DNA from 4 places in the Streptomyces sp. NBC_00354 genome. Region 2 is predicted to be linked to each of the others. Evidence: riboswitches for the same ligand, from Rfam matches in the RefSeq annotation. Region 2 holds a riboswitch; each other region holds the start of a gene.

Region 1 (2,192 bases), 4.3 Mb from region 2:
AGGGTGGCCAGCTCTTGTGCGGCGGCGCGGGCGGGCAGGCCGGGGACGACGATGCCGCGCCAGGGGGTCAGGCGGATGCGGCCCGTGAGGCCGGCCAGCAGGCGCCACTGCGCGGTGGTCAGGCGGCCCAGCGGTGCGAGGACGCTGAGCGCGGCGGTGCCGTGGGGGCCTTCGACGATGCCGGGCTCGGGGGCCGGGGAGCGCCGGGCGTCTTCCCGTACGAGGGCGGCCTCGATCCCGGCGGCGGCCAGCCGCACACCCAACTCACCGGAACCCAGGGCCTGTTCGGCGGGCAGCTCGGCAACCCGCCAGGCTCGGGTGCCGGCTTCCCGGACGGCGTCGAGGAAGTATGCGGCCGCCACGAGGGCGGCCCGGGGCGCGTCGGCCGCTGCCACGAGCAGGGCGTCGGCCGGGTCGGCCGTCCACAGCAGGGCCCGGTCGGCGTCCCGGGCGACCAGGTTCACGTCCGCGGCAAGGGAGGTGACGTCGCCGCGGCCGTCGTCGAGGGCGAACAGGAAGCGGCCGGACAGCCCGGCCGCGGGCGCGCTCGCGCACAGCAGCCGGTCCAGCTCCGCGACCCAGGGCGCCACGTCGGGCAGGCCGCGCCGGTCGAGGCCGGTCAGCGGCGAGGCGACGATGTTGCGGACGCGCTCGTGCGTGGGCGCGGGCAGCAGGCCGGCGCGGACGAGCACGGACTGCAGTTCGCCGCCGCAGCTCGCCCCGAGGCCGCGCAGTTGCGCGTTGCCGCGGGAGGTGAGGTCGATGTGCCCGTCGCCGAGCCGGTCCGCTGCATCGGCCAGCAGCGAGGCCGCGTCCGCGTCGAGCATCCCGCCGGGTACCCGGACCCGGGCCAGGAACCCGTCGTCCGCGGCGTGCAGCCGCAGCGCACCGGGGCAGGCGTCACCGCGGTCGCGTATGACGGGTTCGTCCCGCGATGCGGCGGAAGGGGGCTGGGGCGGCATGGCGGCGAGCATACCCACGATTCCCCCGCCCCGACCTGTGGCCGTCACCACCCACCCCTCCGCGCAGCGGTGGTGCGCGGGCGGGCTCGGCGCTCCGCGGAGCGGGGGGCGCGCGGGGGGTCGGGGGGCGGGGGCGGGTCCGCCGGCCGGGCGCCCGGGCGCGGGCCACCCCCACTCCCGGTCAGGGAGATCGCCACCTAAGATGACCAGCGGCGGAGCCACATGGCCCGCCGGGAGGAAGCCCGGTGCGAATCCGGCGCGGTCCCGCCACTGTGAACCCTGCAGAGCAATCCGCCGGGTGAGTCAGGAACTCCCGCTGTCCTCACTGCCCGGGGCGCGGAAACCCCGAGGAAGGCCTGCCGCCGCATGATCCTGCTGCTGTCGACGTCCGACACCGATCTGCTCAGCGCCCGCGCCGCGGACGGCCCCGTGCCGTACCGGTTCGCGAACCCGTCCCGCCTTCCCCTCGACGACCTGCCCGGGCTGCTCGACGGCGTCGACCTGGTCGTCGTACGCCTCCTCGGCGGCCTGCGCGCCTGGCAGGACGGCCTCGACCTGCTCCTGGCGCCGGCCCAGACCCGCCCGGTGGTGGTCCTGACCGGCGAACAGGCCCCGGACGCTCAGCTGATGGAGGCCTCCACGGTCCCGATCGGCATCGCGGCCGAGGCGCACGGCTACCTCGCCCACGGCGGCCCCGCCAACCTGGACCAGCTGGCCCGGTTCCTCTCCGACACCGTGCTGCTCACCGGCCACGGCTTCGAGCCGCCGGCCGCCGCGCCGACCTGGGGCCCGCTGGAGCGCACGCCCGGGACCACCGAGGGTCCGCGCATCGCCGTGCTGTACTACCGCGCCCACCAGATGAGCGGCAACACCGCCTTCGTGCACGCCCTGTGCGATGCGATCGAGGCCCAGGACGCCCAGGCCCTCCCCCTCTACGTGTCCTCCCTGCGCACTCCGGAGCCGGACCTGATCGCCGCGCTGGAGTCGGCGGACGCGGTCGTCACCACCGTCCTCGCGGCCGGCGGCACCAAGCCCGCCACCGCCTCGGCGGGCGGCGACGACGAGTCGTGGGACGCGGGCGCGCTGGCCGCGCTCGGCGTCCCGATCCTGCAGGCCCTGTGCCTGACCGGCTCGCGCAGCGCCTGGGAGGCGAACGACGAGGGCCTGTCCCCGCTCGACGCCGCGACGCAGGTCGCCGTGCCCGAGTTCGACGGCCGTCTGATCACCGTC
Region 2 (2,192 bases):
CTCCGCCGGCCTCGGCGCCGTCAACGGCGGCACGCTCGTCAGCAAGGTGCTGCTCCCCGCGGTCGCCGCGCCGATCGTGGCCGGTGTGGCCTCGATGCTGGCCGCCAAGGTCACGTACAAGCTCGGCGGCAAGGTCGGCGGCAAGACCGCCACCAAGGGCTACCGCGCCGGGCAGATCGCCTCGGCCGGTCTCGTCTCCCTCGCGCACGGCACCAACGACGCGCAGAAGACGATGGGCATCATCACCCTGGCGCTCATCGCCGGCGGCGCCCTGGACTCCGGCGCCAACCCGCCGGTCTGGGTCATCGTCTCCGCCGGCATGGCCATCGCCCTGGGCACCTCCCTGGGCGGCTGGCGCATCATCCGCACCATGGGCAGCGGCCTGACCGACCTCCAGCCGCAGCAGGGCTTCGCCGCCCAGACCTCGGCCGCGAGCGTCATCCTGGCCTCCTCCACCCTCGGCTTCTCCCTCTCCACCACCCACGCGTGCTCCGGCGCCGTCATGGGTGCGGGCCTGGGCCGCAAGGGCGGTGTGGTCCGCTGGTCCACCGCCACCCGCATGTTCATCGCGTGGGGCCTGACCCTGCCGGCCGCGGCCGTCGTCGCCTCCGGTGCCGAGCTGGTCATGCGTACCGGTGACCTCGGCGTCGCCGCCGTCGCGCTCTTCCTGATCGCCTCCTGCGTCGCCATCTGGGTCATCTCCCGCCGCCAGGTCGTCGACCACAGCAACGTCAACGACGTGCAGCCGGCCGCGGCCGAGGAGCCGGGTGTCGTCACCACGGCCATGGCCGCCGTCACCGTCCCGCCGACCGTGGCCGCCGCCGGTACGACCGCCGCGGTCACCGACGAGGACCTGAAGGCCACCATCCCGGCGGCTGCCCCGACCCCTGCGGCCCCGGCCGCCGCGGTCTGACCCCGAGAACGACAGAGGAATCCGCAGTATGAAGATCGACTGGGCAGCACTCGGCTCCGTCTTCGGGGTCAGCCTCTCCGCCACCGTCGCGCTCGTGGCCCTGTTCACCCTGGGCCTGGTGGGCCTCTCCAAGCACGAGACCGCCACCGAGCAGGGCGGCACCGCCACCCTGGCCCGCAGCGGCGCGTACGCCTGCTTCGCGCTCGTCACGGCGGCCGTCGCGTACGGCATCTACCTGATCGTCAGCTGACCGATTCGGGCACGGTGCACGAAAGCTCCCTCCGGGCTTCCCGGGGGGAGCTTTCCCGTACCCGAGGCCCGGCGTGGTGACCTGCCCCGCCGCAGGTCAACGGCGAGTTGACGGGCCTTCGCGGTGCGTGGTGGACTGCCCGAGCCAATACGGCGGCATGGAGAGGAAGTCCGGTGCGAATCCGGCGCGGTCCCGCCACTGTCACCGGGGAGCACGCGACGCGTGCGCCCCGGGAGCCAGGAACTCCCACCGCCGGACACGTCGAACCAGGGCGCGGACCCTGAGTGAGGACATACCTGCCACCATGCGTGCCGATCGCGTCTTCGCGTACGGCGCCACGGCGGGCCTGATCGGCGACCGGATCCTCGGTGATCCGCGCCGAGGGCACCCCGTGGCCGCCTTCGGACGAGCAGCCGCCGCTGTCGAAGGCGCCCTGTGGCGCGACGACCGCGCCCGGGGCCTCCTCCACACCCTCGTGTGCGCCGGGGGCGCGGCCGCCGTCGGCGCGCTGGGCGCCCGCGCCGTGCGCTCCCGGCCCGCAGCCGCCCGTATCGCCCTGACCGCAGCGGCCACCTGGGCCGTAGTCGGCGGCACCTCCCTGGGCCGTGAGGCCCGCGCCATCGGCGGCGCGCTCGCCGCCGGGGACGCCGAGGTCGCCCGGGAGCGGCTGCCGCACCTGTGCGGGCGGGACCCGCAGGCCCTGGACGAGCAGCAGATGGCCCGCGCCGTCGTGGAGTCGGTCGCCGAGAACACCTCCGACGCGGTGGTCGGGGCCCTCGTGTGGGGCGCCGCCGCCGGTATCCCCGGGCTGCTGGCCTTCCGCGCCGTGAACACCCTGGACGCGATGGTGGGCCACAGGTCGCCGCGCTACCTGCGCTACGGCTGGGCCTCGGCCCGGCTCGACGACCTCGCGGGCTGGCCGGGCGCCCGGCTGACCGCGCTGGCCGCCGTACTGGCCGGACCCGACCGGCGGGGAGCCGTACGGGCCTGGCGTGCCGACGCCGCGAAGCACCCGAGCCCGAACGCCGG
Region 3 (2,192 bases), 3.3 Mb from region 2:
CCTGCTCGCCGTAGAGCCAGAGCTCAGGGCGGTGCTGCATACAGACACGCGTCAGCCACTCGATGATCAGCGCGTGGTCGCTGTCCGGCACAGCCTTGCTCCTCATGACCCCGTCGATGAATTCCAGGCGCAGCCCTTCCGTCTCGCGCGCTGCTATGCGCGCGAGATTCTCGAACTCCTCGGTCAGCATGTGGGGCCGGTCGGTCATCACGGTCATGCCTCGCTCGCCTTCCTTGACGGTGCTGTCTCCGACGATAGCGCCGGGCACCGACAGCCGTCCGGCACACTCGACCGCATGGACATCGTGATCAGGGAAGCGCTGGCGGCGGAGTACGGGACGCTCGGGGAGATCACCGCGCAGGCGTACCTCGGGGACGGGCTGCTCACCTTCGGCGAGGACGACCCGTACCTCGCGCGGCTGCGGGACGTGGCCGGGCGGGCGCGCGACGGGGTGATACTCGTCGCCGCCGCGAGCGACGGACGGCTCCTCGGCGGGGTGGCGTTCGCCGCGCACGGGAGCCCGCTGTGCGACATCGCCGTGGCCGGCGAGGCCGAGTTCCGGATGCTGGCCGTCGCCCGGGAGGGCCGCGGGCGGGGCGCCGGGGAGGCGCTCGTACGGGCCTGCATGGAGCGGGCGAGGGTCATCGAGGGCGTACGGCGCCTCGTTCTGTCCACCACGGACGACATGGTCGGAGCCCACCGGATCTACGAACGGCTCGGCTTCGTCCGTTCGCCCGAACGGGACTGGGAGCCCGTCCCCGGCCTCGCTCTGCTCACGTACGGTCTCGAACTGTAGCCACGCCGACACAACATCTAGGGGGTCGCACAGGAAGCGGCCCCCACATGTATGCTCATGCTCGCTGTCGTCGCAGGGGAATCCGGTGCGAATCCGGAACTGTCCCGCAACGGTATGAAGTACACCCATTGGTGTCACCGCAAGTCCGAGGACCTGCCGACAGTGCGCCCGGCTCGACCGAACCGGGTGCCGACACGTCCGGGCCCCGCGGTTGGGCCGGTGGACGCCGTGCGGTGTGAGCGTGCCCAGCCAGGCCCTGCCCCGCGCGCGCCCGCTCGCGCCCGCACCGAAGGTGTCCCGGAGCCGAGCGAGGGAGAGCTCCCCCCGTGACCATCGCGCCTTCCGCACCGCGCGCCGAGTCCGACCCGTCCGACACCGGAATCGAGACCGGGGGACCTGGGGCCGCACTGCTGCGTACCCTCACCGAGCTGACCGCCGACCTCCCCGACACCGACCCGGGCCGGGTCGCCGCCGCCGCGCTCCGCGGGCGCAGCGCCGCCGCCGACGAGGCCGAACTGCGCGGGCTGGCCACGGAGGCCGCCGCCGGTCTCATCTCCGAGGACCCGGCGTACTCCCGGCTCGCCGCCCGGCTGCTGACGCTGGCCGTCGCCGAGGAAGCCGCGGGCCAGGGGGCCACCTCCTTCTCCGCCTCCGTCGCGGTCGGCCACCGCGAGGGCCTGATCGCGGACCGCACCGCCGAGTTCGTGGCGCTGCACGCGAGCCGCCTGGACGCACTGGTCGAGCACACCCTCGCCGAGGGCGCCGACGACCGCTTCGGCTTCTTCGGCCTGCGCACCCTGCACAGCCGCTACCTGCTGCGCCACCCGATCACCCGCCAGGTCGTCGAGACCCCGCAGCACTTCATGCTGCGCGTGGCCTGTGGCCTCGCCGAGAACAACACTGTCCAGGCCGTCGAGGAAGTGGCCTCCCTCTACCGGCTGATGAGCCGCCTCGACTACCTGCCGTCCTCCCCCACGCTCTTCAACTCCGGCACCCGGCACCCGCAGATGTCCTCCTGCTACCTGCTGGACTCCCCGCTGGACGAGCTCGACTCGATCTACGACCGCTACCACCAGGTCGCGCGCCTGTCGAAGCACGCCGGCGGCATCGGCCTCTCGTACTCGCGCATCCGCGCCCGCGGTTCGCTGATCCGCGGTACGAACGGCCACTCCAACGGCATCGTGCCGTTCCTGAAGACCCTCGACGCCTCCGTCGCCGCCGTGAACCAGGGCGGCCGCCGCAAGGGTGCCGCCGCCGTCTACCTGGAGACCTGGCACGCGGACATCGAGGAGTTCCTGGAGCTCCGCGACAACACCGGCGAGGACCAGCGCCGTACGCACAACCTGAACCTCGCGCACTGGGTCCCGGACGAGTTCATGCGCCGCGTGAACGCGGA
Region 4 (2,192 bases), 5.6 Mb from region 2:
GATCTCCGAGGTCCGCGACCTGACCCGGTACGCGAACGAGCGCGGCGTCGCCATCATCTTCGTCACCGCCCGACCGGGGATCATCCACTCCCTCACCGAGCACAACCTCAAGGCGGTCGGCTACCCCGTCTCGGACCTGTACGTCCGGGACCTGCCCGACCTCTTCAGCGAGGTCAGCGCCTACAAGACGGCCAAGCGCGCCGAGATCGAGGCCCGCGGCTACACGATCATCGCCAACATCGGCAACAACAACAGCGATCTGGTCGGCGGGCACGCGGAGCGCACCTTCAAGCTGCCGGACTACGACGGCAAGCTCTCCTAGTCGTTCTCGGCCCCGCCGCCGGGGTCCCCGCCGCCGGCCGCCTGCACACAGAGGCGGCCGGCGGCGCACCGGTGGGGCGGGGTGTCTCATTCCCGTGTCCGCATGGTGATCACACCTGTCCGCCGCCCGGCGCCTGCCCTTAGGCTGACTCCGCAGCTGGTTCGCCCCGTCCTCCAGGCGGGATGCGTCGTAAGAGGGAACCCGGTGGGAATCCGGGACTGCCCCGCAGCGGTGAGCGGGAACGACCGCCGTCATACGCACTGGGCCCGGACGGGTCTGGGAAGCGACGGCCAGTAGGAGTTTCGTACGACGAGACGTGCCCGCGAGTCCGAAGACCTGCCCGTTGCCCGCACGCGACCGTTCGCGTGCGGTGATCCCGGTGACCTCGTGGGCGGGTCGGCGTGCACATTCAGGGCGGGCACATATCGGTCCGTCCGGTTCGTCACCCCTTCGCCCCGGTTTCCCCGGGATCCGTCGCAAGACACGCACACGCATGCTCGCGAAGGAGAGTCACGTGACAACCGAGTCCGCTGCCACGGCCGTACGCGCCACCGTGTACGGATACCCCCGCCAGGGGCCGAACCGGGAACTGAAGAAGGCCGTCGAGGGCTACTGGAACGGCCGCGTCGGCGCCGCCGCCCTACGGGAGACCGCCCGCGAACTGCGCCGGAGCGCCTGGCAGCAGCTGGCCGATGCCGGCATCCACGAGGTCCCGACCGGCGACTTCTCCTACTACGACCACGTACTGGACACCAGTCTCATGGTCGGCGCCGTCCCCGCCCGCCACCGCACCGCCGTCGAGGCCGACCCTCTGGACGGGTACTTCGCGATGGCCCGCGGCACGCAGGATGTGGCGCCGCTGGAGATGACCAAGTGGTTCGACACCAACTACCACTTCCTCGTCCCGGAGCTGGGGCCGGACACCGTTTTCACCGCCGACCCCGCCAAGCAGGTGGCGGAACTGAGCGAAGCGCTTGCGCTCGGGCACCGCGCCCGGCCCGTCCTGCTGGGACCGGTCACGTACCTGCTGCTGGCCAAGCCCGCCCCCGGCGTCGCCGACGACTTCGTGCCGCTCACCCTGCTGGACCGGCTGCTGCCCGTGTACGCCCGGGTGCTGGCCGAGCTGCGCGCGGCCGGGGCCGAGTGGGTGCAGCTCGACGAGCCCGCCCTGGTCCAGGACCGCACCCCCGCCGAGCTGAACGTCGCCACCCGCACGTACCGGGAGCTCGGCGCCCTGACGGAGCGCCCGAAACTGCTCGTCGCCTCGTACTTCGACCGGCTGGGCGAGGCCCTGCCCGTCCTCGCCAAGGCCCCCGTCGAAGGCCTCGCGCTCGATTTCACCGGGGCCGCCGCCGCGAACCTGGCGGACCTCGCCGCGGTGGGCGGGCTGCCGGGCAAGCGCCTCGTCGCCGGCGTGGTCGACGGCCGCAACATCTGGATCAACGACCTCCAGAAGTCACTGACCACCCTGGGCACCCTACTCGGCCTCGCCGGCCGGGTCGACGTCGCCGCGTCCTGCTCACTGCTGCACGTCCCGCTGGACGCCGCCGTCGAGCGCGACATCGACCCGCAGATCCGCCGCTGGCTGGCCTTCGCCCGGCAGAAGACCGCCGAGATCGCCACCCTCGCCCGCGGCCTCGGCCAGGGGCCCGCCTCGATCACGGCCGAACTCGCCGCCAACCGCGCCGACCTGGCCTCCCGTAGGAACTCCCCGCTCACCCGAGACCCCGCGGTACGCAGCCGTACGGCGGCGATCGGCGAGGCCGACGCCCGCCGTGCCCAGCCGTACGCCGAACGCGCCGCCGCCCAGCGCGCCCTCCTGGGCCTGCCGCTGCTGCCGACCACGACCATCGGCTCCTTCCCGCAGACC

Evidence for each region. A riboswitch is a leader RNA that binds a small molecule or an ion and turns the genes downstream of it on or off. The one in region 2 is predicted to bind cobalamin.
Region 1: another riboswitch for cobalamin. It lies ahead of cobN (cobaltochelatase subunit CobN); the one in region 2 lies ahead of OHT74_RS28980 (cobalamin biosynthesis protein).
Region 3: another riboswitch for cobalamin. It lies ahead of OHT74_RS13365 (ribonucleoside-diphosphate reductase subunit alpha); the one in region 2 lies ahead of OHT74_RS28980 (cobalamin biosynthesis protein).
Region 4: another riboswitch for cobalamin. It lies ahead of metE (5-methyltetrahydropteroyltriglutamate--homocysteine S-methyltransferase); the one in region 2 lies ahead of OHT74_RS28980 (cobalamin biosynthesis protein).

The regions. Positions count from the first base shown of each region.
Region 1 covers NZ_CP107983.1:1,973,998-1,976,189, forward strand. Annotated here, with positions in the region: gene cobG (precorrin-3B synthase) at 1-962, opposite strand, end outside; cobalamin riboswitch at 1,157-1,295, shown strand; gene cobN (cobaltochelatase subunit CobN) at 1,329-2,192, shown strand, end outside.
Region 2 covers NZ_CP107983.1:6,320,130-6,322,321, reverse strand. Annotated here, with positions in the region: gene OHT74_RS28990 (inorganic phosphate transporter) at 1-913, shown strand, start outside; gene OHT74_RS28985 (hypothetical protein) at 942-1,163, shown strand; cobalamin riboswitch at 1,278-1,428, shown strand; gene OHT74_RS28980 (cobalamin biosynthesis protein) at 1,468-2,192, shown strand, end outside.
Region 3 covers NZ_CP107983.1:3,045,076-3,047,267, forward strand. Annotated here, with positions in the region: gene OHT74_RS13355 (Uma2 family endonuclease) at 1-217, opposite strand, end outside; gene OHT74_RS13360 (GNAT family N-acetyltransferase) at 296-796, shown strand; cobalamin riboswitch at 848-971, shown strand; gene OHT74_RS13365 (ribonucleoside-diphosphate reductase subunit alpha) at 1,123-2,192, shown strand, end outside.
Region 4 covers NZ_CP107983.1:709,635-711,826, forward strand. Annotated here, with positions in the region: gene OHT74_RS03500 (HAD family acid phosphatase) at 1-322, shown strand, start outside; cobalamin riboswitch at 463-680, shown strand; gene metE (5-methyltetrahydropteroyltriglutamate--homocysteine S-methyltransferase) at 837-2,192, shown strand, end outside.